Regions from separate parts of the Bacillus sp. Brlt_9 genome, predicted to be linked through region 1. Evidence: riboswitches for the same ligand, from Rfam matches in the RefSeq annotation. Region 1 holds a riboswitch; the other holds the start of a gene.

Region 1 (16,541 bases):
CCTTTTTTATCCAAAATATGCAAAAGAGCCATCTAGATGATGGCTCTTACTTTTCTAACTTATGAAGAAAAGGACATTTTCCTTTTATCGGCTCTACATCGTCTCCTATGAAATATTGTTTCCATTCGCGATGATCCGGATCGCCATAATGACTAATGTTAGGATGCTTCGGCAGCTGATCCCACTTTTCAACCCGCTCGCGGACCGTTTGTCTTGAATATGCTCCTTTAGGACGATCCCCTTCTAATCCATCAAAGATGGTACGTGGTTGAAACCCAATAACGAGAGAATTTCCTAAATGTCTCGTTTTCCGTTGTTTATAAGCTGGCGCATTTCCAAATGCGAATATCGGTTCACCACCAAATGAAAATTCCCATAAGTAATGGTCTGGGTCTTCAGGAATTTGCTTCGGCCATGTTTGATCATCGTTTTCATGTAAATATTGTAGTACTTTCCAAAAGTAATCCCGATAATATTCCAGTGAGTGTTCCTCACATTCCGGTTCCACAAAGAGGAAAAATCCTCTTCTTACAATTGGGCGCTCTTTCATTAATTCTAAAAAAGATAACATTGTATGTGGCAAATGACTCCAATCATTATGAGAGAGGAAGGAATAACGAAGTTCATTCTTTTTCAAAGCTGTTAAGCCGAAATAACACGGGAAAGTTGGTTCTAGCACAACACTCGAAAAATTTTGAAATTCTTTTGTAACCCAATTCGGTATGTCCGTTCTCGTTCTCATTCCTTCATTATCTAATAAATAAGACTCATTCATTCATTCTTTCACCTCATTATGTATAGCATTCAATTAAGAATATTACATACTCGGCCTGTCCTATACCTATTTATAAATTCGGCTGAAAAATTATTTAAAAATACAAAAAAATAAAATCGCTTACTTGACTAAATTCTACCAATTCGTGTATATTTAAATTAATCATTTAGCAGAATATTCAAGATTATAGCATTTTTAGTTTATATTATCTTTTCAAATGAATTTCACTAAATGAAAAAAGCAAATGTTTTTAGGAGGAATTGTAACATGCAAGGAAAAGTAAAATGGTTTAACAACGAAAAAGGTTTTGGATTTATCGAAATGGAAGGCGCTGACGATGTATTCGTACATTTCTCTGCTATTCAAGGCGACGGCTACAAAGCTTTAGAAGAAGGTCAAGAAGTATCTTTCGATATCACTGAAGGAAACCGCGGACCTCAAGCTGCTAACGTAGTAAAACTTTAATCCAACATATGACAGGAGGTTACCTAACTTGGTAACCTCCTTTGTTATTCCTTTGTATATTTCCGTTTTCCAGAGCAAAAACTATGTGAAATGCGCAATATATAAAGGAGGAATTAACAATGGGATCAGAAGTAAATGATTTTGAAGAAGTAAAATTCCGTGTAGAAACAGCACAAAAAATGGTAGGATCAGCGACAATTTCAATGGATCCAGATACATTAGAGCATGCTACTACTGCTGTAGAAGCCGCTCGCTCCCAGCTTGAAATTATGAAGTCTGTGGCAACAGATTTAGATGAGCCCTTTTTAATGAATGAGGAAAAAAAATTAAGCAAATGCGAGCATCAACTAAACGAAGCTAGACACTAAAAAACATCCAGAGAATTTTCTCTGGATGTTTTTTCATGACAACTGTTCTCCATACTTTTTCAACGTTTCTCCAACTGTACATTGCCTAATACAAAAGGAATGAGCATAATACTTACTATTTGTCTTTCGATTATGTTCTCGCAAAAAACACCCTTCACAATACGTTTCTAATAAGTCATTTACCTCTGTAATGAGTTGCTTTTTATCCACCTTTGCACCTCTCTATTCGGTTATTTCTTTATGACTATCAATGACTGTTCCTTCTAATGCTTGCGTAGCTAATTGATGCGCTTCTTTATTTTGTTTTCTAGATATCGGCTCACATACAAGTTTTAATTTCATTTGCTTCGCTTTTTGTTCAATTTGATCTAAGTAATGATTTAAATGCTCATCATAACAAGGCCATTCTCCAGCCAATTGCTGCAGTACAACTTGAGAATCACCGCGAAGCGTAACTGCTTCATACTTAATTGCTAATTCCTCGAGTATATTCATTCCGTATAGTAATGATGCATATTCCGCTTCATTATTATCATATATACCTTCTATATATGCATTACGGCGAATTCGGTATTTTATATTTCCTTTTTTATAGTATACACATATACCTACTCCAGCTTCTTTCGTCTGTACATCATAACCACCATCAAAATAAATGAGTATTTCTTGTAGCTCTTCCTCCACTTGTTTACTCAGCTTTTTCATTTCTTTTAATGACCATTCTGCATCCATTTCATCATAAAATGATAGTTCTTTCACTCTTCCTGTTTTCTCAAAATCATCTGCAAATTGTAGTACATCTTCTATGTTCATATAATCTGTCGTTAATTCCGTCTGCAAACCACGCTTCGTTTTATACAACCAATGAATTTTATATTTCATACTAGATTCCCCTTATATAAGACTTCTTATATGTAGCCAGCTAATGAAAGCCTCACTTTATTTTATTATATTTTATCAATAGTCACAGCATTATATTCAATGTGATTACATACAAAAAGAGCTATCCTTTTAGGAATAGCTCTTTCATCTATTACATAAATCTTTCAAATTGTACTCGCTTATTAATCCAGTACATTACAGGCATACCAATCGCCATGACAACAAATTCACCGATTGCACATGTTAACCAAGTCAACATAAACGGTAAATCAAATGCAAGATGAAGTTCAATTGCAATCATAAACATAGTAATTGTAAAAATAACTGTATTAAAAATCATACGAGCCCAAACACCTTTAATAAATCGCATAGAAATAATCGTTGCAACTAATGCAAGAATAGATTGCCCTACTCCAAATACTAAATCGTAAGCGATCATTGGTGAGAAAAAGAGATTCGTTAAAAATACACCTAATACAATTCCGTAAATTGCTTTCTTATTAAATACAACAAGATGATTAAACATCTCTGAAATACGAAACTGTACATTCGTAAAGCCAAATGGCTGAATAAGCATAGAAACAGCAATATATAATGCCGCTAAAATACCATTACCGACTAAAGTTCTAATATTCATGACAAAATCTCCTTAGTTTTTTTACGTGGGATGGTTTCGAACCACGTTATTCGTTTTTTAAGCAACAAGATTATATTCTACGCAATACACACTCTTTCGTCAATAGATTCCTATCATTAACTACCTTTTTTCTTTTAGACAACGTATAATAAAACATATGAAAGTTTTAGGAGGTTTCACTTCATGACAGCAACAATTCAAAATGAAAAAGTGATCGTTTCCATTTCTGACAAAGGTGCAGAATTACAAAGCGTTCGCTTAAAAGAAGATAACACTGAATACTTATGGCAAGGCGATTCTACTTATTGGGGGCGCCGCGCACCAATTTTATTCCCAATTGTCGGTCGATTAGTAGATAATACATACTACGTAGATGGTAAACCATATTCTTTAACACAACACGGCTTTGCTCGTGACCTTACATTCTCTGTGAAAGAACAAAGTGAAACGAAAATCACTTATATTGTTACTAGTAATGAAGAAACATTAAAAAAATACCCATACGAATTCGAATTACTTGTTTCTTATGAGCTAGACGGACAAATCGTTCATGTAACATATGAAGTAACTAATCCTGCTTCAAAAGAGATGTTCTTCTCAATCGGAGCACATCCTGGTTTCAACTTCCCGTTATTAGAGGGCGAATCATTTACAGATTATCATTTATCCTTTAATGGTTCTGAACGCTTAGAAACTAGCGTATTAGAAGGTCCTTACCTTTCAAGCAAAAAACAATTAATCGCTGAAAATACGAATGAATTACCACTTACATACGATTTATTCAAAAATGATGCACTTATTTTTGAAAATATGAATACGGATGAAATCTCTATTCGTTCTCATAAACATAATAAATTTGTAAAAGTAGAATTTGATGGCTTCCCATTTGTCGGCGTATGGACACCAGGCGAAAATGCACCTTTCTTATGTATTGAACCTTGGTACGGAATTGCCGATGAAGTAACTCCAGCAAAAGATTTCAAGGAAAAAAAAGGAATTCAATCTTTACAAACGAATGAAACATTTACATGTCGTTATAGCATTACAATCGGCTAATTACTCTATCCCCTACTTCAAAGAAACATATAAGTAGGGGATCATCTTATCATTTGGAGGTTTCTCATTTTGATTGAAGTATATATTGATGGTGCATCAAAAGGAAATCCTGGTCCTTCTGGTGCGGGAGTATTTATTAAAGGGGTTCAACCAGCTGTACAATTATCATTACCCCTTGGGACAATGTCCAATCATGAAGCAGAATACCACGCTTTACTTGCGGCATTAAAATATTGCACGGAGCATAATTATAACATTGTCTCTTTTCGTACAGATTCGCAACTTGTTGAGCGAGCTGTTGAAAAAGAATACGCAAAAAATAAAATGTTTGCGCCACTATTAGAAGAAGCACTGCAGTACATAAAAAGTTTCGATCTCTTTTTTATTAAGTGGATTCCAAGTAGTCAAAATAAAGTTGCTGATGAGTTAGCTAGAAAGGCTATCTTACAAAATTAACGGGGGTATGAGTGTGAAAAAAGATTGGATTGCTCCTCTAGCTTTATTATTTGTCTCTTTTATTTGGGGAGCTACGTTTGTTGTCGTTCAAAATGCTATGTCTTTCGTTGGCCCATTTACTTTTAATGGTATTCGCTTTTTATTCGCCGGAACTATTTTATTGTTCGTTCAAATGATTTTCGCAAAAAAAACTTCAAAACAAGATATAAAACAGAGTAGTCTTGCCGGATTAATCGTTGGATTCTTTTTATGTGTTGGCTATGTATTACAAACATTCGGCTTACTTTATACAACCTCTTCAAAAGCAGGATTCTTAACAGGGCTTAGTATCGTTATGGTGCCCATTTTGTCTTTTATCTTTTTAAAACAAAAAGCTACTATTTTTATCGTAATGGGCATTGCTGTAGCAACGGCAGGTTTATACTTATTAACAGCTGGTGATTCATTTCAATTAAACATTGGAGATATACTCGTTCTCGGTTGCGCAGTTGCTTTCGCTGCTCATATTCTCGTTAACGGCTTCTTCTCTAAAAAAATATCACCTTTATTGTTAAGCACATCGCAAGTATTAGCTGTCGGTATATTTTCTTCTATTTGCGCCTTTTTGTTTGAAGATTGGGAAAAATTATTTTCAGTAGCACTATGGACGAATTCTTCCTTTTTATTTGCTCTCTTTCTAACTTCCCTATTCGCGACATCCATTGCTTTTTTCATTCAAACATCAGCGCAAAAACATACGTCTCCAACGAGAGTAGCCATTATTTTCGCAATGGAACCCGTTTTTGCTGCCTTAACAGGCGTTCTCGTTGCAAACGAACAACTTTCTATTTCTGCTATTATCGGATGCCTATGTATTTTCCTAGGCATGGTTTTTGTTGAATTACCTTCCAAAACAAAAAAAGAAGCGCAGGCTGCGTGAAGTTACGCTTGTAACTTCCGCATAAAAGCCTTAGCGCTTTTTTTATCTGTAATCTCTTCTTCTTTCAATCGTTCTAATAACGCAACAAAATAACTGCCATCAAACTGAAATTGATGTTTAATTGTCGCTTCTATTGCCGCGTTCACAATTCCATCAGATGCACCTGTATACCCTTGTCCGAACATAATAAACCCTTGTGCTTCCTCTGATAGTTTAAATCCTTTCGTATGTAAGAATGAAAGATAATCTTCTACTGTTTGCATGTTATTCCCACCTACTCAAAAATTCTCCATCTCCTATCATACATGTTTTTACACGCTATGAGAATGAAATTTCTTTGACAACTTTGTAAATCAATCGTCTACTTCGCTTGAAATGGAGGATTTCCTAACAATATAAAGGAATATGTACAGTGGAACTTATTTCATATTAAAGGGGAGACACGATGAAACAAGCACTATTAATTATCGATGCGCAACAAGAATTAATTGATGGAAATGAGCAAGAAAATGAGGTGTTTCGTAAAACCGAGCTATTATCGACACTAAATACAGCCCTGCAGAAAGCAATAGATTCCAATGCCCTTATTGTTTTCGTAAGAGATATCGATGTTGCTTCTGGTAGCGGAGAAGGATTTGAAGTACATAATCAAATTAAAGTACCTCAGTCTGCAATCCTTATTAATAAAGCAGCCACAAATTCATTTTACGGTACTTCGTTACTTGAACTTTTAAAAGAAGAAAAAATCAATCATATTGTTATAGGCGGCTGTAAAACAGAACATTGCATCGACACCGCCGTTAGAACAGCCACTGTACAAGGCTTTGATGTTACATTAATTAAAAATGGTCATTCAACCACTGATTCTAACGTATTGTCTGCAGAGCAAATTATTAGTCATCATAATAAAACTTTACATGGGCATTATAACGTCGATCATTTTTCTATGGTAAGAGATATCGAGGAAGACCTCTTTCAACCAACTCACGACCAATATCGTGATTAAATTACCTAAAAAAGAATCCTTACGTGAAAAGGATTCTTTTTTCATCCAAAAATTTGCGCTGCAATGCTATATAGCTCATTATTCCGTTTTAATAATTGATCACTATTTCTCATCATAATTGGTGGTGTATTAACCTTTTGAAAGCCAACAGCCTCTAATTGATTTAGAAAATCTTTTTTCCCCTCTGGTACATCAATTCTTACTTTACCATGATGTCCTCTTGCTAAATCATGTACAATTCTCATTGCCATCTCATCATTTTTAGCAACGACTGGACCTATTATTTTATTTTCGGGTGTTTGTACACTCAAACCATATCCTAATGCATTTTGTTCCTTATCCTTTACAACGATACACTGTTCACTTTGCATAATTCTTTTCGTTAAAAACTCTTCTCTATTTGTTCCAAACGCATATTCATCTAATTTTATTATTTCTTCTAAATCATACTCTTTATAATTCATTATATAATCTTCATTTCCTATACAATAATCATTCACATTGTACGAGTTACATATGTATTTAGAAACATAGCTTACTGTTCTAAATCCTAATTTTTCATATAAAAGTTTTCCCTCGTCCGTAGCAATAAGCATTATTGGAGTTTGAGCTGATACAGTCATAATGCATGAATTTGTTATCACCTTTCCAATCCCACTTCCCTTATAATTCGGATGCACAATCACCATTCCGATAGACGCTAATTCCTCCCCATATAATATAATTGCTGCGCTAGCAATAAGTTCCTTCCTCCCACTCCACACACCGTATACAATACCTGAGTCAAAAATAGTCTCAATTTCTTCTCCGTTATAATCCCAGCCAATATAAGAAGATAATGAAACAATATCATTTATACTTTCTTTTCTAAGACGCTCCACTCTCATTTCCAAGTCAATCATTCTCCATCTCTTTATCTAGACTCTTAAATCATTCTTTCCGAATCAACCTGTACATGTTTCCCTTTATTTGTCACATACATATCCTATTTTGACCAAGACTATATTGTAAATGAGGTGACAACATGCCCATTACGAATCGATTTTCTACCACCACTAACGGCGCACTCGCAATTACAGGGAATACTTTAGGCTTAAGTAAAATTAGTAATCAAAACCGTGCTGGTACAATCGGGGCAATTGGTGCATTCGCAACTACGAATACCGCTTTACAAGTACCTACTTTTCCTGCTGGTACAACGTTAAACTATACACAAAATAGTTCTACCGCCCTTTTAAATATCCCTGCTGGTAGTACTATTCTTTACGCAGAACTCGTTTGGGGAGGAAACTACTTATCTCGTGATCAAAATATTACGAGTGTATTAGGAAATCCTATTTCTTTTACAACACCTGTGTCAACATACTCGATTACCCCTTCAAGTGTTACAGCCTCTAATCAAACATTCGTTTCTGGATCTGTCACATTTGGATTCTATACACGATCCGCAGATGTAACATCGCTCATTCAAGCCGGAGGGGCTGGCTCTTATACAGCCGGCTCTGTCCCTGGACTTGTAGATCCTATAGATGCTTCTAATGGAACAATTAATTCAGCTGGATGGACACTTATCGTTGCTTATCAAAACGGGACCTTGCCTGCAAGGAACTTAACCATTTATGTAGCTGGTAACCGTGTTTCTGCGGAAACTGGTAGTGCCGATGTATCTGTTTCAGGATTTTTAACACCTTCAGGAGGACCTGTAAGTGGGAGGTTATTTTTAAGTTCTACTGAAGGAGATGCTGATTTAACTGGGGATCAAGCATTATTTGGACCAAATTTCAGTTCATTAAATGCTTTATCCGGGCCAAATAATGCTGTAAATAATTTCTTCGGTTCTCAAGTGAATAATGCTGCCGGAAATTTAGATACAACTGGGACATTTGGAACACGGAATCAAAGTGCTTCTACAAGTACAAATATCTCGGCAGGAAGGCAAGGCTGGGACATTACTTCTATTGATATTTCTCCTTATTTAACAAATTCCCAAGTATCCGCTGCAATCCGTTTAACAACTAACGGAGACGCGTATATGTTAAATACAGTCGGATTACAAATTAATATAAATTCACCTAACATACAAGCAACGAAAAGCGTGAATAAAAGTGTCGCTGCAATTGGAGACGTCCTCACTTATACCGTTACGATCCCTAATACCGGACTTCTTCCCGCCAATAACGTTATTTTTATAGATAGTCTTCCTAACGGCACTTCCTTTATACCTGGCACTGTAACGGTAGATAACATACCACAAACAAATGCAAATCCGGCTGCGGGTATATCTCTTGGAACAATTAATAACAGCGCTTCTCGTACAGTAACTTTCCAAGCAACTGTCGTTTCTCTTCCAAATCAAAATCCGATTTCTAACACTGCGAACATTACATTTCAATATACACCAATAGCCGGTGGAACGACTTTTAACGGTCTTGCAACAAGCAACTCTGCAGGAACACAAATTAACCTCGCAGATATTAATGGAACAAAATCAGTTAACAAAATCTTTACTGATATTGGCGAAACGTTAACTTACAGTATTGCCTTAGCTAATATAGGAAATATCGCCGCAACGAACGTTTTATATACAGATCCGATTCCTAGCGGGACTACTTTCATTCCAGGAAGTGTAACTGTTAACGGGGTTACGCAAGCAGGCTCAAATCCAGCTAATGGTATAGCAATTGGATCTATTGCTGCTAATTCTACGACTACTGTTTCATTTCAAGTATTCGTTCCTTCTATTCCCCAAACAAATCCAATATTAAATAGTGGTACAACAACATATCAATATATTCCTGTACCAAATCAGCCTGCAGTAAGCGGGACTGATACGACGAATATTGTCTCCACTCAAGTGAATAATGCTACTGTAACAATGACGAAAGCAGTAGATAAAATTTTTGCAGATATTGGTGATACGCTAACGTACACTGTTTCCTTTACAAGTACAGGTAATACGAATGCAAACAATGTTATTTTTACAGATGTCATTCCTACTGGAACAACATTCGTTCTAAACAGTCTAACAATTGACGGTACGACACAAGTTGGAGCAAATCCCGCCACTGGTGTGAATATAGGATCTATTCCAACTGGTACAACAAAAAATGTTTCATTTCAAGTAGTAGTAAATACAATTCCAGCGTCGAATGTCGTATCTAATGGTTCAAGCGCTTCTTATCAATATACCGTCAACCCTAGCCAATCACCCGTTACGAAAAACATTTCTTCGAATCTCGTTTCCACTCAAATTAACAATGCGAATGTAACATTAACAAAATCAACAAATAAACCATTTGCTACAGTTGGCGAAACAATCAGTTATACAATTCTTATTACAAACAGTGGAAATACAGCTGCAACTAACGTACAACTAACGGATCCACTTCCAAATGGAACGATATTGACTCCTGGTACTGTAACACTAAACGGAGTTTTGCAAAATGTAGATTCTCTCGTTGCTTTACCTATCGGAACAATTCCTGGCGGAGCTACTTTTACTCTTTCTTTCCAAGTAACAGTTATCAATATTACCGCCCAAAATCCTATCATTAATAATGCTTTCGCTTCTTATCTATATACTGTAAACGCAAGTCTGCCACCAACTTCAAAAACAGCAAATTCTAATTCTGTTACATCAACAATTAGACTAGCAAACATTCAAGCTACTAAGTCTGTAGATAAAACATTTGCGGAAGTTGGAGATGTATTAACTTATACCTTTTCTCTTACAAACGATGGAAATGTTTCGGCGAACAATGTAGTACTATCCGATTCAATTGCGAATGGTACTGCCTTTGTGCCAGACAGTGTTATAGTTAACAATGTTGCTCAGCCAGGTGTTACACCAGCTAGCATCAATATCGGTAGCATCAATGCGAATACTACAATTTCTGCTTCATTCCAAGTATTAATAACTAACATCCCAAATCCAAATCCTATTTCAAATAGCGCTTCAATTCTCTATAACTTTATCGTGGATCCAAATGCTTCACCTATAAATAAGAACACTACTTCAACCACTACATTTACTCAAGTAAACGATGCAAATGTCATTTCAACCAAAGCAGTGGATCGAGCGTTCGCTACCGTAGGGGATATATTAACTTATACCGTTACTTTGGCGAATGCAGGAAGTGTTTCCGCTGATGGTCCTACTTTTGTTGATACGAATCCAGACGGTACTACCTTTATCCCAAACACTTTCCTTATTAATGGTGCACTCCAAAATAACGCCGATCCAAATGTCGGTGTTCCGTTACCTTCTATTCCTGCTAACGGCTCACTTACTGTCTCTTATCAAGTAACTGTCACCTCTTTACCAGCGCAAAATCCAACAATAAATTCATCTAGTACACAGTATAGCTTTATTCTAAATCCAGGAGATCCACCAACTATAGAAACATCTTTAAGTAACACTGTAAGTACACAAATCAACTTAGCAAATGTAATTATTTTCAAGGATGTAGATTTAACTATCGCCGATGTTGGGCAACCAATCACATATACAATTGCCCTAGCTAACCCTGGAAATACTCCAGCAAATAACGTAGTCGTTACCGATATACTCCCTCCTGGTACGACACTTGTACCAAATAGTATTTTTATAGGCGGTGCTTTACAGCTAGGTGCGGATCCAAGTGTTGGTCTTCAAGTTGGTACGATTCCCGCTGGCGGCATTACAACAATTGTTTTCCAAATTAGTGCAAATAGTTTACCTTCACCTAATCCAGTTCAAAACAGTGCTGCACTTCAATATAGCTTTATTGCAGATCCAAATTTACCTGCTGTTGTTAGGAACGCTATTAGCAATATCGTAGCTACACAAATTAATACTGCTAATATAGTTGCTACGAAACTAACAAGCACAAACTTTGCTGATGTTGGCGACATCATAACGTATGCAACGATTTTAACGAATAACGGCAATATCCCTGCCTCTAATGTAACGTTTACAGATATCATTCCAGCTGGTACCATTTTCCTTCCTAATACTGTAACGATTAACGGTGTCCCTATAGCTAATGCAAATCCTGCTAACGGCATTTTAATTGGTACAATTGGAGCGAATTCATCACGTACTGTTGCATTCCAGGTTTTTGTACCAACTATTCCTAGTGCAAATCCGCTTACAAATCAATCCGGCACTACTTTCCAATACACATATGACCCATCTAAACCAGCTATAATGCAGATGGTTGCCTCCAACACCGTACAGACAACTATTAATAACGCTACGATTACCTCTGTAAAATCTGCAGATAAGCAGTTTGCGAACGTAAATGATATCATTACGTACACGACTACTTTAACGAATAACGGAAACACACTTGCATCAAATATAGTGTTTACCGATGCAATTCCAAGCGGTACATCTTTTATTCCAAATAGTGTAACAGTAAATGGGAATATACTGCCTAATGTAAATCCAGCGAATGGAATAGCAATTGATCCAATAAATCCGAATGCAAATACGATAATTTCGTTCCAAGTGCAAGTAAATTCCATCCCGAATCCGAATCCAATCCCGAACCAAAGTAACACAACGTACCAATATGTAGTAGACCCGAACTTACCTCCAGCATCCGCCAATGCATCAAGTAATGTAATAACAACTCAAATTAACAACGCTACTATTATCGCAACGAAATCAGTGAACACACCGAATGCTGCAATTGGAGATATCGTTACTTATACGATTGCAGTTACGAACACAGGAAACATCCCTGCTAGTGCTACAGTTTTAACAGATGGACTTGGACCAGGTGCATCCTTCATCCCGAATTCTGTTACGATAAATAACGTATCTCAACCTGGTTTAGATCCTTCATTAGGTATTCATTTAGACGATATTTCACCAGGAGGGACTACTTTTATTACATTCCAAGTGAAAATTCTTGAGATTCCTCCTAGTGGCACTTTAACGAATAACGCCCTTGTAAATTATGAATATACAGTGAATCCAAACCAAACACCTGCTGTTGGAAGCACTGTAACAAACACGACAGTTACTCCAATTATTGACGCTACTTTAGTTTTAAATAAAAATGCGAGTACAACTTTCGCTACGATTGGTGATATGATTACATTCACTTCATCTGTTACAAACACAGGAAATACTACTGCGAACAACATTGTATTTACAGATACAATTCCAAACGGTACCACCTTTGTCCCAAATAGCTTTAAAATAAATGGTGTAACAATCCCGAATACAAATCCACAAAACGGTATCAATATTGGTAACTTAAATGCAAATGCATCGATTACACTCAGTTTTCAAGTAAACATTACAACTCTTCCAAACCCTAATCCAATTCCTAACAAATCATCGCTTCAATATAGCTTTATTGTTGATATAAACGAACCTCCTGTTTCACGAACAGTTCAATCCAATAAAACTTTTACACAAGTAAATACTGCCTCCGTTATCGCAACAAAAACTGCGAGTAATGCATTTGCCGCTGTTGGAGATACAATTACGTATACAACTACTCTCACTAATAGCGGAAATACTACCGCTAACACACCTGTTTTTATCGATATATTACCACCTGAACTTTCATTCGTACCTGATAGCGTACAAATTAACACTATCCCACAACTCGGCTTTAGACCAGATAGCGGGATTTCTTTAGACGCAATTCCAGTTGGAGGAACGACAACAATTAGTTTTCAAGCGATCGTCGGCTCAATACCAGCTACAAACCCAACATTGAATCAATCTAGCACAACTTATTCTATCATTGTGGATCCTACCCAGCCGCCAGTGACAGAAACCGCTACAAGTAATCCAACTTTAGTGCAAATTAACGAAGCAATCATCCAAGCAACGAAAAGCGTGGATCGTCTATTTTCTGACATCGCTCCTGGAAATTCATTTTTAACGTATACAGTTTTATTAGACAATATCGGGAACACGACTGCTACGAATATCATTTTTACAGATCCAATTCCAAATAACACAATATTCATAGAAGATAGCGTTCGAGTAGGTGGAGTTTTATTACCTGGGGTAAATCCAGCGAATGGAATACCAATTGGGGATATTATTGCAGGAGATTTTATAAACGTTACCTTCCGCGTGCAAGTAGTTAGTATCCCAAATCCTATTTTTACAATCGGACCTGGAGGGCCAAATTCACCGGTTGTAAACGGAGCTTCCATTGATTATCAATTTATGACAGGACCTAATTTACCACTTGTTTCACGAAGTACGACATCTAATTCTGTTTCAACACAAATAAATTCTGGAGAAGTTGCGGCAATCAAATCTGTAGATAAAACTTTCGCAACGATTGGCGATACAATTTCTTATACTATTTCTTTAAGCAATCCTGGAAATGTAGCATCACAAAATGTGATATTTACTGATATTTTACCTGAAGGCACAACATTTATTTCTGGAACTCTTATAAATGAATTAGGCACTCAACAAATTGGAAATCCAGCGAACGGGATTCAGGTTGGAAATATAAACCCTGGCAGTACGGTTTCTATTACGATAAACGTACTTGTTACAAACATTCCAAGTATAAATCCAATTTCGAATTTTAGTTCTGTGCAATTTGAACATGTGGTCGATCCTAGCCAACCTGCCGTATCACAAACGAATGTATCTAATGCAGTTTCAACAACAATTAATAGTGCAATATTAAATACGACAAAAACTGTTGATAAATCTATTATTTCCGTCGGGGATACACTTACGTATACAACTACGATTACGAATACAGGAAATACACCAGCAACGAATATTACTTTTACAAGTACCATTCCTCCTAGCACTACTTTCGTACCAGATTCGGTCACAATAAATGGTATCCAACAGTTTGGTGCACAGCCAGCACTTGGAGTAACTATACCAAATATCGCTCCAGGTGAAACAGTAACTGTTACTTTCCAAGTAAATGTTATTTCCGTTCCCCCTTCAAGCTCGATTATGGGTAACGATACGATTTTATACTCTTATACTGTTGATCCAAACGGAGCCCCTGCTACTACTTCTACTTCAACGAATATTGTTACAAACCCTGTATTAGATGCTATGATTACGATGATTAAATCAGTCGATCAAACACTTGTAACGCTAGGTGATACCATTACCTATACGACAATTTTAACGAATAGTGGTAATACAAATGCTACGAATATTACGTTCATTGACCTTATACCAGATGGGACAACATTTATTGCTGATAGCGTTACAATTGATGGCATCACACAAATTGGACTTAATCCTAATACAGGCATAACAATTGGAGCAATTGCTCCTAACAGCTCAATAGCAATAGCATTTCAAGTTACCGCTACTTCTACTCCTGTTCAAAATCCTATTGCCAATTCCGCTAGTGCTTCTTACACATTTATCGCTGATCCTAATGCCCCTATTGTTTCAAGGAATGTTACTTCAAACACAGTGTTTACTACAATTAACACAGCTACCATCCTTTCATTAAAACAAGTCGATAAATCCTTTAGTCGTATTGGAGACACACTCACCTATACCGTCACCCTATCAAACAACGGAAATTCCGCCGCACAAAATGTTATATTCACTGATACAATGCCAAGCGGAACTACATTTATTACAAACTCTTTTTCTATTAATGGCATTCCCCAAAGCGGTGCGGACCCATCGAACGGTGTAAATATTGGGACTATAACAGCTGGGACTACAGTAACAGTTTCGTTCCAAGTAACTGTAACTTCATTACCAACCGAAAACCCAGTTGTAAATTTCTCATCAACATCGTATCAATTAGTCTCACCGCCTGATGCAGAAACTTCAATTAGCAATCCTGTTTCAACGCAAATTAAAGAAGCTATATTATCCATGACGAAAAACGAAAGTGTATCCTTTATAGACGTCGGGCAAACTGCCTTTTACACTACTTCTATTTCGAATATAGGAAATGCGGATGCGACTACTATTGTATTCACGGATGTATTACCGAGCGGACTCACATTTGTTCCTAACACATTAACTGTTGATGGTATTTTACAACCTGACGCGAATCCAAATACCGGTGTATTACTTGCAACACTTCCGCCTAATGAAATATATAGTATCGTCTTTCAAGTTACAGTGAACAGCATCCCACCTATTAATCCTGCACCAAATACAGCATCAACGACGTATGAGTTTACTGTTGATCCTGTTAATCCTCCCGTTTCAAGTACAGCTAATTCTAACACGACGCTTCTTCAAATAAACAATGCAACTATTATTAGTACAAAAACAGCAAATCTTAGTTTTGCGGATGTTGGTAATACAATAACATTTACACTTAACCTTCCTAATACCGGGAATGTTGCTGCAACCGATGTTACCGTTATCGATATACTTGATAGCAATTTAAGTTTCGTCCCAAACAGTTTTACAGTTAATGGGCAAACTATTCCAAACGCTGATTTATCTACTGGTGTAAATATCGGTTCAATTAATGGTGGAAGCACATCAATTGTCACATTCCAAGCCATCGTTTCAGCCCTTCCAATCAACAACCCTATTTCTAATTCAGCACTTACCAATTACCGTTATATTGTTGATCCAGATCAGCCGTTCATTTCAACTTCTAATCAATCTAATACAACGACAGCGCAAATTAATAGCGCTATCCTTACTGCACAAAAAAATTCAAATGTATCAACAGTAGATATTGGGCAAGATATTATCTACTCCGTTACGATTACAAATAGCGGAAATGTTAGTGCGACGAATGTTATTTTTACCGACCTAATTCCAGATGGAACTTCCTTTGAACCGAATAGTTTTACACTTAACGGAACTACCATCCCAAATGCAGACCTAATTACAGGCGTTCCAATTGGTGATATCGCGCCAAATCAGTCTGTCATCGTAGCATTTCATATTAATGCCGATGAAATTCCGCCTATAAATCCAATTACCAATCAAGCTAGCGTTAGCTTCCAGCATATCGTTAATCCAGCTAATCCTCCTGTTTCAAAAAACA
Region 2 (16,541 bases), 240 kb from region 1:
CCGCGTCCTAAGTATAATGAAACAATTGCTACACGATCTTCATAGCTTTCTAAGTATTGTTTTTGATCATTTGTTTTTAACGCATAATCTTTGTAGAACTTAGATGCTGCCATATAAGATTGGAACTCGAAGTTTTCACCATAAGCGATGTTATATACCTCTTCTACTTCCTCCAAGCTATACTCGTCCAGAACGTTGTAATAGTAATCATGTTCTTTCATATACTCCATTCGCTCTGCCACGCTATTAAAATGAACGGTATTCTCTCTAGCTTCTTCCATAAAGACTTCTAATGCCTCTTTATCTTTATGAAGCTGATAAAAACCGTCCTGCATTTGCGTGATTTCATTATTCAGTTCAATGTGTCGCAATCTCCCGCACCCTTTCCTTAAAATATTCTACATCGTTATTTGTTCCTGATAACTCAAATTTTGATACAATAGGCACTTCATATTTAGCAGAAATTTTGTCAGCACTTGCACCGAACATGTCTCCCCAGTTACGATTGCCGCTTGCAGATACGCCTTTTAATTTTTCATTATTGCGCTCTAAAAATTCTAAAACACGTTCTGGTACATTGCCAAAACCTGTTGTATACGTAATTAAAACAAAGTCTTCATCTATTACTAGATCTTCACCAATTTGAACGGCCGGCATATTTAATTTGTGAATGAAACGCTTCACGTTTCCTGTCATAGAATCATATGCAACTAACATTTCCGACCCTCCCTCTCCAATCTATACTCTCTGTATGTTGTTTCTTGATTTCTCTATATATTGTATTACGTTTCAAAATAAGACACAAGATATATGTATAAATTCTTTCTTTTTTTAACTTTTACTTTTCGACAAGACAGTCGATTTTTTTCAATACAATGACTATGAAACAACATTCTAAAACTCATGTCAATAAAGTGCTTTTCAAAAAAGTTGTCAACGAATTTAACCTTATTTTTAAAAAAGTTACCAATATATTTTGTCATAAAACGGCAAATGCTGGAGGAATATATTTCTCCAGCATCACGCAAAAAAGAACAGACATGAAACGATAATCTGTTCTAAAAAACGATTACATTTATCAATTTTAGTTTATTAAATATTATACATATACTTTCGGTTCGCGTTACATACTAAAAGATAACTATTATAGAAAAAGATTATTATTATGGAAATTCAATTTATTTATGAAAAGATTATTCAGAGTGCTCAATGCGCAAAATATCTTTTACAAATATATGATGTGGATTTTCATCTTTATCAATCATTGTACATACAGGAGCCTCTTCATCAAAGTACACAATCATTCCTTCTACGTACTGATATGTATGTTGAACTTGTACAGTTACTTTAATTTCTACAGCCTCTTCATATGCTCTTTTTATTTTCTGGAGCATTTTTGTTGAACACTTGCGTTTCTCTGGATACATGACCATCCCCATAAACCTATTGCCCGCTCTATCTTTCCACATATAATCCCAATGCGGTAATATGCCTTGTTTAAAATCGCCCATAATTCTCCTCCCCTATAATTCTTCTAGTTACGAACGTGGCGTTTCTGAATATGTATAAATGACCTGTCCGCCGCGCTGTGCATTCCCAATAATATGTTTAAAATCTTCACGACTAACTACAACTTTCCTGAACGTATAAAATACATCTTTCGTCGCAACATACTCCTTTATTTCACCATTTTTCAGCTGATCCAAAATTGCATTTGCTAATTGTTCATCCATGTATTTCACCTCTATGCAATATTTTATTTTATCGTATATTCTATAGGTCAACAACTGTAAAATTATCCAGGTGCTATACCTTCATTTCATTTTCATTATTTCGCAAACGATATCACTTTACTATATGTCCACTAAATATCATATACTAACATAGCTACTTCTCTATATCAATCATTTCGACATTCAATTATGCAAAGTTCCATACCACTATGCTACAATATATAAATAGAACTAGGAGGGATACTATGATTCGGAAAGCAAAAAAGACAGATGCGAAACTGGTAGCACCTTTATTGTATAACGCTCTGCATGAAATTGCTGAAAAAATCACAGGTAGCACAGTTGAGACAGAAGTATTACTAGGACTTGAAACATGGTTCTCAAAAGAGAGAAATCGACTGAGCTATGAAAACTGTTTTGTATATGAGCAAGACGGGGATGCAGTTGGAGTTATTGTCGCTTATCACGGTAGCGAAGCAACAACGCTTGATGCACCAATTGTACATCACTTAAGAGAATTACATAAAGATAAATCAATTACGTTAGAAAAAGAAGCTGAGCTTGATGAATATTACATTGATACATTATCAGTTTCAAGTGCATATGGCGGAAAAGGAATCGGTTCTAAATTAATTGAAGCTGCTGAAATCCATGCAACCGAAAAGGAGCATGAAAAAATCGCATTACTTGTCAATTTAGAAAACAAACGTGCCTATTCACTATACGAAAAACTAGGTTACAAAAAAGACCAAATTGTTATGCTCGTAGGCGAACCTTATGCACATCTCGTAAAACCATTAAACATCAAAATTTCTATATCTTAAAAAGAAAGCACACGATTTATATACATCGTGTGCTTTTATGTTAAATTCGTATTTAATACATTTCCATTCATCGCCTCGTGAAACGTATATGTTGTACATCCCCATGGCTCTCTGTGCAAAATAGGTGCACCAGACCACCCCATCGCTCTCAGTTCCGCACCAATCATTACATTCACATAATTATGACCTATAAGAGCAACACTTCCATGTACGAGAGCGTAACGGTGTAACAAGTAAGCTGCTTGCTTTGCTCTCTCCCTTACTTGCTTATAAGACTCAACATTTTTATGGTAACCAAGTATCCATACTGCTCGTCCGATAAACATCCATACGTTAGGTTTACACTTCAACCATTTTGGAGCATAAAAACTCTTCGGAACTTCAGCTTCCCTAAAAAGAGAATTTTGCATAAAAGATAAAGAATCCACTAATTCAGCTGCTGACTGTACAGCACATCTTTGATCACTCGTTACAATCAATTTTGCTGCTTCAACCGCTTCCTTTGTTTCCATTGGTATAGGTGCTTTTTCTGTTATAGTATGTAAGTCATATCCTTTCATCCATTCATGAAAGGATGTAACCGTCATTGGTTCTATAGTACGATCTAAGCGACCATGACGAATAAAAGAAATCTTCATTCTCTTCACTCTCCATTCATCACTTACGAACTCTATTATGTACTATTTTTACATATCATACCACGCAAAAAAAGAAAGTTATACAGCTTTACATATCCCCGCCACTCTCATACGTGAGCCCAGCATGTACGCCATCCATCCCATCAAAATATGTAGTCGTTTCATGATGACGAATCTTTTTTAAATGTATATAAGAATATAAAAACAAAGTTAACGCTATAACACTCCCCACAAATTCAAACATCATTTTACCGCCTCTAATTTCTCCTACTTTAGTAGGTTATTGTATATTTTTTTATTATACCCCTATATAAAGATGTCTGCATTTAAACCGTTCTTTTTTCTATTAACATGGCGTTCTTGCATATTTTCTTACAAAATGTGAATATTTTTCGAATTTTTACTTTGGAAACATTTACAAACTGGACAATATGGTTCAAAATAAGAGGAAATAAAAAAAAAACCAAAATTATTCTTTTTTGGGAAAACTGTAACAAGGAGAGTTGCTTATGCAGATCGCAGAAACTGGAGATATCATTGAATTTAAAGGTGGAATGCAAGGCCGTGTTCAAAAAGTAAATCAAAACTCCGTTATTGTAGATATAACAATTATGGAAAATTTTAGAGAACTAGATATGGAACCTCTTACAGTTGTAAGTCATAAAAACTATACTGTCATTAATCAAAATGCATAATATAATAGAAAGAAAGGATCTGTATGGCATACAGATCCTTTCTTTCTATTATATATTAACGATTATCAATTGTTTCTGGATATAAATCATGGTTCATCATGCGGTAGTCTGCCATTTGTTCATACTTCGTTCCTGGGCGACCGTAGTTGCAGTAAGGATCAATTGAAATCCCTCCACGTGGTGTGAATTTCCCCCATACCTCAATGTAACGTGGATCCATTAATTTAATTAAGTCATTCATAATAACGTTCATGCAATCTTCGTGGAAGTCACCGTGATTGCGGAAACTAAATAAATATAGCTTTAAAGACTTACTCTCTACCATTCTTTGTTCTGGAATGTAGCTAATATAAATTGTTGCAAAATCTGGTTGGCCTGTTTTCGGACATAAGCTTGTAAATTCAGGACAATTGAATTTAACAAAATAATCACGGTTTGGATGATTGTTATCAAATACCTCTAAAATTTCTGGGCTATATTCAAATAAATATTTTGTATTTTGATTTCCTAATAATGTTACATCTTTTAAATCTTCATCTAATCTTCCTGCCATTTTAAACATCCCTTCTCATTATACTCCGCGTTTATTTCCCCATACTAACGCATGAAGCTGCGGCAATACTTTTGCATTATTCATTTCTTTACAGTTAACCGCTTTTTCAATAAGCCACTCATACTTATCTAATAGCTTTTTAATCAACATTGCATCATCCACAGTTTTTGTATCATCATTCCCTACTTGTAAGAAGAATGGTACATCTGGATAACGTTCATGCATCTTAACTGCATACTCGAAGTCATAATCGTCAAATACTACTACCTTTAAACTAATATCTTTTCCTGCTAGTTTCTGAATTACATCATCTAACTTCTGAAAATCAGTATTCATTGCCGAGCTTGGTGGTTTTGGAGAAATCGTTATCTCATCAATTTGAAGTAACCAATCTTGCCATTTACTCCCTTGCGTTTCGATTGCCGTTCGCATTCCATTCTCTTTTAATATAGAAAGGAGAAACTCAATATTTTTCAGCAATGCCGGATTTCCACCTGAAATCGTAACATGAGAAAAATTTTCTCCACCAATTTCTACAAGCTCATTCCAAACGTCCTCTGCTGTCATCTGTCTAATTTGATCTTTAGCCGATCCATCCCACGTAAAAGCAGAATCACACCAAGCACAGCTATAATCACAGCCAGCTGTACGGATAAACATCGTCTTTTGTCCTACAACCATTCCTTCACCTTGAATAGTCGGACCAAATATTTCTAAGACAGGGATTTTACTCATCGAGCATCCACTCCCGTCTTACTTCCGCATAACTAGTTGGCGTCTCGAAAAGACGAACAAATTCAACACGAGCTCCTTTATATTCGTTCTCACGATTATCTTTTATTAATGCTTCTGCCATCTTCTCGTAAATCCAAACGACCATATTTTCAGCAGTCGTATTCATCGCTGGTAACGTTTCGTTTAAATAACGATGGTCTAAATAAATTTCTATTTCATTCTTCCAAATTTCTTTTATATCTCCAAAGTCAATCGCAAGACCTATCTCATTTACATATCCACTAATCCCAAATACAACTTTATATGTGTGACCGTGTAAGTTTTTACATTTCCCTTCATAACAGTGTAAATGGTGTGCTGCATCAAATGTAAATTCCTTGCTGACCATTACTCTTTTATTATGATATTTAAGCTGTTTACGCTGAATATCCTTGTCCATTTTTTGCAAATTTTCTACGATGCGAAATCCAAAGAAATTATCCATTAGTTACTCGCTCCTTCGCGTTCTTGTAGGTACGTATCTAATCCTGCTTTACGAAGTTGACATGCTGGACATTCACCGCAACCATCACCAATGATTCCGTTATAACATGTTAATGTTTTTTCTCTAACAAACTCAAATGCACCAAGTTTATCAGATAATTTCCATGTCTCCGCTTTATCAATCCACATAAGTGGTGTATGAATGACAAACGGATAATCCATAGATAAATTTAATGTAACGTTTAATGATTTCACAAATACGTCACGGCAATCTGGATAACCACTAAAATCAGTTTCACATACGCCCGTTACAATATGACGTGCTCCCACTTGTTTTGCTAATACAGCAGCAAATGATAAGAATAGTAAATTTCGTCCATCTACAAACGTCGATGGCAATTCACCTTCTTCATGTGTAATCTCCATATCCGTTCTCGTTAACGCATTTGGAGCAAGTTGATTTAATAGACTCATATCTAGCACCGTATGTTTAATTCCTAGCTCATTTGCAATTTCCGCCGCACAATCAATTTCTAACTTATGACGTTGATTGTAATTAAACGTTACAGCTTCAACTTCTGCAAACTGCTCTATTGCCCAAAATAAACATGTCGTACTATCTTGTCCTCCACTAAAAACAACAACTGCCTTTTCTTTTTTCATTTCACTCATTCTCCTTCTCTACTACGAATAAGAAGAAAGAACGTTCTTGAACTGTCACAATAAAAAAACAAAACAATACCTAAAGATATTGTTGTTTCCATAGTTTTTTATAGAGGGAGTTCGCGAACCTCTCCCGCGCATTGCACGGAATTCCTTCTTTCATTGACAAAGCTTATTGTAACATATTGTATACTACCAGAAAAAATTTCTGATTTTTCCGCTATTTCTCATTTCATTTCTTTCATTTTATAGTATGATTAATTTAATATGAGAAGAGAGGAGGCATCCCACTGAAATCCTTTATTATTTATCTCTTTTTAAATATATTATTCATCCTTGTTACAATGCTCGTATACCATTTATTTTGGAATCAAAAAGGGAAACGCTCTCCTAAATTAAATTCAGCTATATTTATTGTATTATGTTGCCTCGTTACTATACTATGTATCACTTTCGCAGCAAAAACAGATTATGGATTTCAATTTGATATGCGTCATATCGTATTAGTTGTCGGTACATTAACCGGAGGTCCTATTGCCGGTGGATCAATATTAGTGGTATTAAATATATACCGCTTCTTATTAGGAGGAATAGGTGTTTTCCCATCGCTTATCGGTTCTATCCTTCTATTTATTGTTCTACTATTTACATACAAATTTTTCAATCGAACTTCTAATCGTATAAAAATAATACTTGCTATTATCTACAGTCTCACATACGGATTTAGTTGGATACCTTTCTTCCTTTCAAAGGTTACAAATAAGGCTGATTATATACCACATATTATTGTGTATGAGTTATGTACGATACTTGGTACCATCCTTATTTTATATTTATTACACATATTACAAACTCAAGTTCGTCTACAAAACGAACTTATGAATGCTGAAAAATTTCATTTAATTGGTGAAATGGCAGCATCCATCTCTCATGAAATTCGCAACCCATTAACTTCAACGAAAGGATTTTTACAACTTTTACAATCAGATACATGCACTGAGCAAGAGCGAAAATTATATATCGACATAGCCATCAACGGAATCGAACAAGCAAACCACGTTCTTACAGATTATTTAACCTTTGCAAAACCAAGTATTGAAAAAGAACAAAGATTACAGTTAGAAGAAGAACTATTACATGCATTATCGCTAATTACACCGCTTGCTAATTTAGCAAATGTGCGTACTCATTATATAAAGCAAAGTACTTCTTTTTTTATCGCGGGAGAAAAACAAAAACTAAATCAATGCTTGTTAAATATTTTAAAAAACTGCATTGAGGCCATGCCAAAAGGCGGTGATCTTTATTTCACATTAGTTCCTGATCATAAGCATATTCAATTATATATAAAAGATACAGGAGTTGGCATGGATCAAGAACAAGTAAAACGCCTTGGATCCCCTTTCTACTCAACAAAAGACAAAGGGACTGGTCTTGGAATGATGGTCGTATTCAGCGTTGTGCAAGCTATGAATGGAAAAATTGATATTATAAGTGAAAAAGGTACCGGTACAACCTTCTTATTAACTTTTCCACTCATACAAAAAACGTGATGAGTATTTCATCACGTTTTTTCTGTTCCTTCAACCAATTCAGCAAAAGCTTTCACTTTTCCATGTGGTTTTTGATTTTCTTTACGTGCTTTCCACGCGCGCTCTTCTTCTTTCTTTTTCTTGGACATACTTTTCAACTCCTTCTTTTCTTTCTCCATGTAGTATTCCAAAATAAGAAAGAAAACTATGCACGTATCAAAAAAAGAAGTGGTCTCCCACTTCCTTCTGATTATCGTTGCAAAATTGCGTGTTTCGCCTCTTTTAACTGCGTAAGATGTCTTTGTTCATGCAAATCAAGAAATTGAACCCACTGATACAAATTCAAATCATTAAAAATAGGATGCTTTAATCCATTTTCAAATAGATCTTTTTCATCTATCACACTATGAAGCGCGTGTAATAGTTCTTGTCGTGAATGTTCTAGTAATTGGATTCCTTGCTGTTTTTTCATTAACGTTTCTGTTGGTTGCATTTGCTGAGGAGCTTCTCGTTTATATGTGCGATCAAGCGTAAGTTGGAGGTCTTTAAATGGAGTCGTGTTTCTTTCATTTTTTTGTAAAGCATATACAAGGGCAGACGTCACTGATTGTTCAACTAAATGCAAGTGATGCAAAATTTGAATAATACTCCATTTATCACGGCGTGGCTTTACATTCACTTCTGTATCATTTAACATTTCAATTTCTGATAATAGCGTGCTTCGAGTAGACTGTAATGAGTTCACCAAACTTTCTAAACTCACATCCATATTAGATTGAAGCATACTTCTTTCCCCCCTTTTTGTTGGTGAAAAGAGGTGCTCCATATTAGAAACACCTCTTTAGTATTCTGAATTTTCTTTTATTATCTCATCATTTTCGCTTTATGTCGATGTTAAACATGTGAAAAAAAGCGCATGTTTTTTACAATTTTGTGTCGTCAATTGCATGTAGCCACGCTTCAATTTCTGTAATAACACTTTTCACACAACCTTCAGCAAATGGAGATGTTAAATTTGCAATTTCTACTAATTCTAAGAATGATTTACTTCCACCTTGTTGGCATAGATTCACATAATCTTCCCAAGCCTCTTGTCTATTATCTCTTGCACGTTTCCAAAATTGCAGTGCGCAAATTTGTGCTAACGTGTAATCGATATAGTAGAACGGCGAGCTATAAATATGCCCTTGACGTTGCCAGAATCCACCGCGCTCTAAATAATCATTATCTTCATAATCACGATGCGGCAAATACTTTTTCTCTATATTACGCCATGCTGTCTTACGCTCTTCTGGTGATGCTTCAGGATTTTCATATACATAATGTTGATACTCATCAACAGATACACCATACGGTAAAAACAGAAGTGCTGAACTTAAGTGAGAGAAGTAATATTTATCTGCATCTTCTTCAAAGAATAGCTTCATCCATGGCCATGTGAAGAATTCCATACTCATAGAGTGGATTTCACACGCTTCATATGTTGGCCAATTGTATTCTGGAATTTCAAATTTACGACTTTCGTACACTTGGAAAGCATGGCCCGCTTCATGTGTTAATACGTCAATATCGCCAGATGTTCCGTTAAAGTTTGAGAAAATAAACGGTGCTTTATAATTCTCAATATATGTACAATATCCACCGCCAGCTTTTCCTTTTTTCGCAACTAAATCTAATAAATCATTATCTAACATGAAATTGAAAAATTCATCTGTTTCAGCCGATAACTCTTTATACATCGTTTTCCCATGATTAACAATCCAATCCGCATCTCCTTTTGGAGTTGGGTTACCTGTAGGGAATTCAAAGTTTTCGTCGTAATACGCTAACTTCTCTACACCGATGCGTGCTTGTTGTCGTTTTCTTAATTCCGTCGTAACAGGAACGATATAATCTAGCACTTGCTGACGATAATTCGCCACCATTTCCGCATTATAATCTGTGCGGTACATTCGTGCATATCCAAGTTCAACAAAGTTTTTGAAACCTAAAGATTTTGCGATTTTCGTTCTTACTTTAACAAGCTCGTCATAAATACGATCTAACTCTTCCTCATTCTCAGCTAAAAATCCGTAATATGCTTCACTTGCTGCTTTACGTTCACTTCTTTCTTTCCCTTGCATAAATGGAATAAGCTGCGATAATGTTCTTTCTTCTCCTGCAAAGTCAATTTTTGCAGATGCTAATAACTGCGTATATTGTGAAGACAATTTATTCTCTAATTGTAAATCTTTCACGACTTCATCAGAATATGTTTTTAAATCACACTCCGCAAGAGCAAATAATTGCTTCCCATAATACGCTTCTAATTCTTCACGGAATGGCGAATGAATTAACGCATTATAATACTTTGTACCATATCCTTGTACAACTGGAGAGTATTCATCAAAGAAATCTTGCTCTTCCTTATAAAAAGCATCTGTCGTATCAACAGAATGGCGAATGTAACAAAGATTCCCCATTGTACCGAAGTCATTGCGAATTTCGTTAATTGAATTGATGACTTGTTTTTGTTCTTCTACAGTTTTTGCGTTATCAAACTTCTCTAAAGCAACCGTAAACTTCTCTTTTAATTCTTCAATATTTGGCCGTTTATATTCATAGTCTTTAAATGACATGAACGAGCCTCCTCTCCATTATGTGCATCCTTACTATTATTCAATGCTTACTTACAAATCTCCTCTTATTCTTCAGCAAAATACGGCATATACTGTCATCATTACATGTAAACAAAAAAGCTTTGGATTTCTTTATCCAAAGCTCCTTTGGAACATATTATTACCTTTCATACTTTCCAATCTTTTTTAATAGATCAAGTAATTCATCCTTTTCCTCTTTCGTTAACATTTCAAACGACTGATGTATAACTTGCTCATGCCCTGGAAAAATAGAAGCAATAAAGTTCTCTCCAGACTCAGTTAATTGTGCATAAATAACACGTCTGTCATTCGGGCACGGAATTCTCTTTACTAGTCCCTTTTTCTCCAGCTTATCTACAACGTATGTAATGCTGCCACTAGCGATTAAAATACGCTCACCAATTTGCTGAAGTGGTTGACCACCTTTATGATATAGCAGTTCTAATACAGCAAATTCTGTTGGATTTAACCCGTTACTTTGTATAGATTTATTTGTAGTATCCATAACAGAACGATGTACACGAGATAATGCAATAAATACTTTTAGAGATTGAGAAATATCTTCTCGTTCATTATTTGATGTCATACAACTTTCAACCCTTCACTTAAATTCTCAGTAATAAAAAGAAAAAATAGTTTAATACTTCATGTAATTTCCGAATGAGTATTCACTCATTCATTTCCTCTCCCCAAATATATTATGAATGATTCTTGAATAAAAACATGACAATTTTAACATAGTTTATATATAATGATAATAAAAAAGAAGGAGTACCAAATTTGAAAGTCAAATTCCACAGCATAGTTCTATATATAGTGCTTGTTATCCTACCAACGATAGGGATTGGTGCTACATTTTATTCCTATCATTCGTATAAAATGAAGCAGGAAAACAAACTATCTGCTCACACGGTTCTCTTTTTATATAGAGACTATTTAGATCATCACCTTGGTGAAGCAATTTCTGCATTAGAAATGCTCTCAAAGGTCGTAGGAACCGAGACTGGAAATATAAATGGTGTGAAACAAATTGTACATGAGACAGATGGAAACGATGCACGTTTTTCTGGGTTATATTATGCTACACCAGAAGGCATCATTACAATCGCATCCGAAGGCGACCGACCACCTGTTGATGTCTCAGATCGCAAATATATTCAAGACGCATTACAAACGAAGAAAACAACTGTATCATCAGTCATTACAGATCGTGTTCTTGGACATCAAGCTATTATGATTGCTTCTCCCATCTTCAATAAACAGAAGGAACTATCAGGCTTATTGTTAGCAAGTTTACGCTTTGACTACATTTCATCATCTTTAAATGCCATTAAGCCGCAATACCATTTTGAAGTAACTGATAAACATGATGTAGTTTTTCTAACTGATGATAATAACGAAACAAGTGATGCGCATTCTAATATGCTTACTACCCCACTTCAAAGATTAAATTGGAAGGTCTCTGTTTCTCCATTACCTATCCATCAAAAAACTTTATACCAGTGGGTTGCAATAGAGTGTATAGCTACTTTATTTTTAATGTCTATTTTATTTTTACTGGCTCAATATATGTTGTTAAAACGGCAAACTAAACTAGAAAGACAACAAAATGAACTACAAAAAATTGAATTAGTTGGAACTTTTGCAGCTAGTACAGCCCACGAAATCCGTAACCCTCTTACCGGAATTAAAGGGCTCGTCGCTCTATTAAAAGAGAAATATAAAGATGAACAAGATCAGTTCTATTTTTCCATCATCGAACAAGAAATAGAACGGATTAATGAAATTGTAAGTGAATTTCTTATTCTTGGAAAGCCAACTGCTATCATTGAACAAACATATGATGTGAGAAACATTCTAAATGAGGTAGCATTAATTATTCAATCTGAGGCGAATCTACATAACATTGTATTCCATTTACATTTGCCAGACCACCCTGTTCATATCCGCTGTTCAAAAGACCATATGAAACAAGTGGTTTTAAACATTACAAAAAATGCAATTGAAGCCATGACCTCTAGTGACACACTAACTATTTCCGTGACAAACAATGAAACACACGCACAATTGCAAATTATAGATACTGGAAAAGGGATTCCAAAACATATTCAAAAACACCTCTTTCATCCGTTCTTTACTAATAAAGATACTGGAACAGGTCTTGGACTTGTCATATGTAAACGAATTGTAGAGATGTACAATGGGCATATTTTTATTGATAGTATAGAAAACGAAGGAACGACAGTTCATATCGAAATCCCGTTACACATAGTATAATTATCCTTATCACAAAAGGGTAATTATACTTATTTCATAAAACCAGCCACAAGCATTCGCCAAAAATTACTCGATTTCCCTTCATACCCAATTTGAAAAATAGGTACCTTTATAATGGATAACCATTTTGGTGTTTGCTTTTCTTTATAACACTGGTACTGTAAAATAAGCTTGTCCAATTCTTGACTAACTTGAATTGTCTCCATACTATTTAACCCGCTCGTTAAACCTAATTGAATCATTTCTTCACGTTTCATATGAATATCACGTGAAAGCTTTTCTAATGTGTACTTCCTTTTTACAGTAAACATTCATATCCCCCTTATTATACTTCCATGCTCTCAACTTCACTTCGCCATTGACCTTTTAACTACTTAATCATATTTGAATTTGAAGAATCAGAAAATTTAACATTTTCTCCCTGTAATTTACAAATCTTTACCCTCACTTTGAGAATTATTACAAATTATTCTATCTTTGTAAATACATTCGCAATAATAGACATTTTTTTCATCTTCTTTTTTTACAAACACCAATTAAATAGCGGATTCTCTATTTTCCATATACTTTTCTTCGACATTTTTTGTTTAATTTATATAAAAAAGCAAAACATAATGATGATTGATAAAGTACAAATTTAATCATTGGGGATTTTGTTCATTCCTTAATGCCCACACATAGTGGGATAAAATAGAAAGGGAATATTTATATGCGCAAATATACGATTGCTTTGCTTATGTTTACGATGTTCTTACCATCCCTCTTGTTTCCTGTTCAAGCAAAAGCTCATACAAACAAAGTAGCTATTGTCATTGATGACTTCGGCAATAATATGAAGGGGACTGATAAAATGTTATCACTTCCTATTCCACTTACTGTTGCCGTTATGCCTTTCCTTCCTTCTACAAAGGAAGATGCGATAGCAGCTCATAAGAAAGGGCACGAAGTTATTATACATATGCCAATGGAACCTATTAAAGGTAAAAAAGAATGGCTGGGACCAAAAGCAATTACGACCGATTTAAGCAACGAAGAAATAAATAACCGACTCGAACAAGCGATTCAAGAAGTACCACATGCAATTGGGATGAACAATCATATGGGATCAAAAGTGACCGCGGACGAAAGAATTGTACGACTTATACTTACGGCTTGTAAAAAACACGGTTTATTTTATTTAGATAGCAAAACAAACCCTAAGAGTATCGTCCCAAAAATCGGGAAAGAATTAGGAGTACCAATTATTGAAAACCAATTATTTTTTGATGATGTGTACACAGCGGCACACATTTCAAAACAAGCCCAATTACTCATTAAAAAGATTCAAGAGAAACCGATTATGGTAGCTATCGGACACGTTGGGCCTCCAGGTGAAATTACATCACGTGTTATAGAAACTTCTATTCCTAACATTCGTGAACATGCAGATTTTATTTTTTTATCGGATTTAGCATTATCTCCACCTCCTGTTTCAAAATAAGATCCATGACTCAAACTAAAAAAGAGAGCAATCTGCATATAGCAAATTGCTCTCTTTCCTCTTCACCTTAAATATAATCTACATGACTCACCCTGAATCCTTTTTTCTCTATTTTTTCGATTAATTGCTTTAATCTTTTTTCATTTAACTCATCTGTTATATTTACAATAACGCGGCGAATATATTGATCACCGTTATCTAGCGTAAATAGTCCACCGATATGAAATGCTTTCAGCAATGTCCCAAGTTCTTTAATCGTTCCCTTACAATCTTGTGTTGCAATTGTTAATATATAACCACCCGTCCGCATACCGAATGAATCTTCAACAACATCAAATATATTGGAATGCGTTAAGATACCGACAAATTCATTATAATCATTTAGTACAGCTAAAAACGGAAGACGACGAATAACATAAAATGCCCTGAAAAAAGAGTCCTTTTCAAAAATAAATGCAGCGGAATCCTCCAGCATATGTTCCGTACTTAATTCCTCTAATCCGCTATTACACTTCTTTTCTAAAAGATCTACTTTATAAATAATCCCCATGAATTTCTTTTCATCTTCTGCTAATACAGGGATTGCTCGAAATCCCGTTTCATTCATAATTTGCAGAGCCTTTTCACCTGAATCGTTCATGTTACAAAATGTTACTTGCTGTTTTGGCAGAAAATGATATTTAACTCGCAAAATATGTTCCTCCTTACATGTCAACATGTAATCTATATATAATAAGGAAACCTATATTTTATGAGTAAATTAATTTTTAAAACGCTTTCATTTTTTTATTAACTCGTAACGACATCATAAACATTTTATATAACAGAGCTCTTTGCACCCTTTATCATTAACAACTTTACATGATAATTCATTAAATATTCTATACCCTCTAGCCATTTTTTCGCGTATTCTGGAGTTTTTCCCCACACGATCATGCCGTAATTATGAACGAGAACTACTCCTCCACCTTCAATAAAATTCGGCACTTTATTTTCTAATAAATCAGCGAATTTTTTCTCATCTTCTACAATAGGAATTGTCATTTCTGTTATACCTTCTTTTCCAAAAACACGTTCCACGCTACGCTTATCGAACGTTACTTCTCCTATTTCTCCATACAACTCTGATATTAAATGACTATCTACAGTTTGCACTTGTAAAATACATTCTGCACTACTTTTTTTATAAATATCTGCATGCATAAATGATTCGACAGCTGGTTTTTCTTCATTTTCAAATACTGGCTCACACATACAATTTACAACAATAAAATCCTCTTCTGAAAATAACCCTTTATCTCTTCCCTCAACGTTTACTAAAAAAGTTAACGGCTCTTTTGACGTACAGAGTGATAAACTAATCTTTGTACCATAAAACCAATCACGAAGTGCCAATTCAGATTTCACATCTTTTAATTCATTCCATTTCTTTAGAAAAAATAACATTTCGTCACCCCCGGCGTAATATTTATATAATGTTCGAATCCTTTCTATGTAAAAGGAATATTTTTTGATTATTCTAAAAATTTAATTGAATTATCACATGAGAACGCTTTTTTGTCAATATAGTTTCACAGCTCTTCTTTAAAATGGGCTATTCATATGTCTATACTTCTGTCTATTGCCTATTTCATTTTATACATAAAAAATACGCTATTCTTTTTCAATCAAAGAATAGCGTATTTTCTCATCTTTTATTTCGTTATTGCGTTATATAAAAACTGTGCATATTGTTCACGTGTTACGAAATCATCACCTAAAAAGTTTCCGTTTCCATCACCTTTTGATATATTATTATCCGCTAACGTTTTCACATAACCCTCTGCCCAATGACCAGTTGGTACATCTTTAAAGTTCACTTTATTATTTCCATCTTCTTTTAACTGAAATACTTTATGCAATACTACAGACATTTCATATCGAGTTAATACTCCATCTGGACGAAACTCCCCAGTACCATCGCCTTGCATAATGCCAGCTTGCGCAACTGTAGCAATATCTTGCTCAAACATATGCCCTTTCGTATCTGTAAATCTCTCTTTCTGCTCTACTTTATTTTCTAATTTCAAGTACCTTTGTACTAAAGACGCAACTTGTCCACGAGTAATACTATCTCCAAATCCAAATTGTCCGTTTCCATATCCCTTGAAAATATTTTCTTTCGCTAAATAATTAATTGCTTCTTCTGACCAATGTCCTTTTGGTACATCTTTAAATTCCACTACTTCTACTTTTTCATCTTCTTTAGAAGTGTTATCCCCTTTACTTTCTACCACATTTTGAATGACT

The links. A riboswitch is a leader RNA that binds a small molecule or an ion and turns the genes downstream of it on or off. The one in region 1 is predicted to bind preQ1.
Region 2: it holds a riboswitch for preQ1, as region 1 does, so the genes downstream of both, queC (7-cyano-7-deazaguanine synthase QueC) here and VF726_RS02430 (QueT transporter family protein) in region 1, are expected to answer to the same signal.

What each region holds. Positions count from the first base shown of each region.
Region 1 is NZ_JAYJLO010000001.1:446,083-462,623, reverse strand. It holds gene VF726_RS02455 (YqcI/YcgG family protein) at 47-775, opposite strand; gene cspB (cold shock-like protein CspB) at 1,043-1,240, shown strand; gene VF726_RS02445 (DUF2564 family protein) at 1,360-1,608, shown strand; gene VF726_RS02440 (zinc-finger domain-containing protein) at 1,642-1,818, opposite strand; gene VF726_RS02435 (ribonuclease H family protein) at 1,831-2,490, opposite strand; gene VF726_RS02430 (QueT transporter family protein) at 2,642-3,127, opposite strand; PreQ1 riboswitch class I at 3,134-3,178, opposite strand; gene VF726_RS02425 (aldose 1-epimerase family protein) at 3,311-4,183, shown strand; gene VF726_RS02420 (reverse transcriptase-like protein) at 4,253-4,639, shown strand; gene VF726_RS02415 (DMT family transporter) at 4,653-5,558, shown strand; gene VF726_RS02410 (DUF6123 family protein) at 5,561-5,821, opposite strand; gene VF726_RS02405 (cysteine hydrolase family protein) at 6,004-6,564, shown strand; gene VF726_RS02400 (GNAT family N-acetyltransferase) at 6,606-7,466, opposite strand; gene VF726_RS02395 (DUF7507 domain-containing protein) at 7,589-16,541, shown strand, end outside.
Region 2 is NZ_JAYJLO010000001.1:207,859-224,399, reverse strand. It holds partial or broken gene VF726_RS01200 (ribonucleotide reductase N-terminal alpha domain-containing protein) at 1-371, opposite strand, end outside; gene nrdI (class Ib ribonucleoside-diphosphate reductase assembly flavoprotein NrdI) at 358-717, opposite strand; gene VF726_RS01190 (hypothetical protein) at 1,194-1,511, opposite strand; gene VF726_RS01185 (hypothetical protein) at 1,539-1,733, opposite strand; gene VF726_RS01180 (GNAT family N-acetyltransferase) at 1,979-2,557, shown strand; gene VF726_RS01175 (histidine phosphatase family protein) at 2,593-3,195, opposite strand; gene VF726_RS01170 (hypothetical protein) at 3,284-3,439, opposite strand; gene VF726_RS01165 (YkvS family protein) at 3,705-3,890, shown strand; gene queF (preQ(1) synthase) at 3,946-4,443, opposite strand; gene queE (7-carboxy-7-deazaguanine synthase QueE) at 4,462-5,178, opposite strand; gene queD (6-carboxytetrahydropterin synthase QueD) at 5,171-5,662, opposite strand; gene queC (7-cyano-7-deazaguanine synthase QueC) at 5,662-6,324, opposite strand; PreQ1 riboswitch class I at 6,418-6,461, opposite strand; gene kinB (sporulation sensor histidine kinase KinB) at 6,669-7,877, shown strand; gene VF726_RS01135 (DUF6254 family protein) at 7,889-8,005, opposite strand; gene VF726_RS01130 (DinB family protein) at 8,107-8,640, opposite strand; gene VF726_RS01125 (M3 family oligoendopeptidase) at 8,780-10,474, opposite strand; gene VF726_RS01120 (MarR family winged helix-turn-helix transcriptional regulator) at 10,635-11,081, opposite strand; gene VF726_RS01115 (DUF3149 domain-containing protein) at 11,276-12,772, shown strand; gene VF726_RS01110 (aspartyl-phosphate phosphatase Spo0E family protein) at 12,802-13,083, opposite strand; gene VF726_RS01105 (divergent polysaccharide deacetylase family protein) at 13,482-14,252, shown strand; gene cbpA (cyclic di-AMP binding protein CbpA) at 14,320-14,943, opposite strand; gene VF726_RS01095 (class II aldolase/adducin family protein) at 15,069-15,698, opposite strand; gene VF726_RS01090 (NEAT domain-containing leucine-rich repeat protein) at 15,947-16,541, opposite strand, start outside.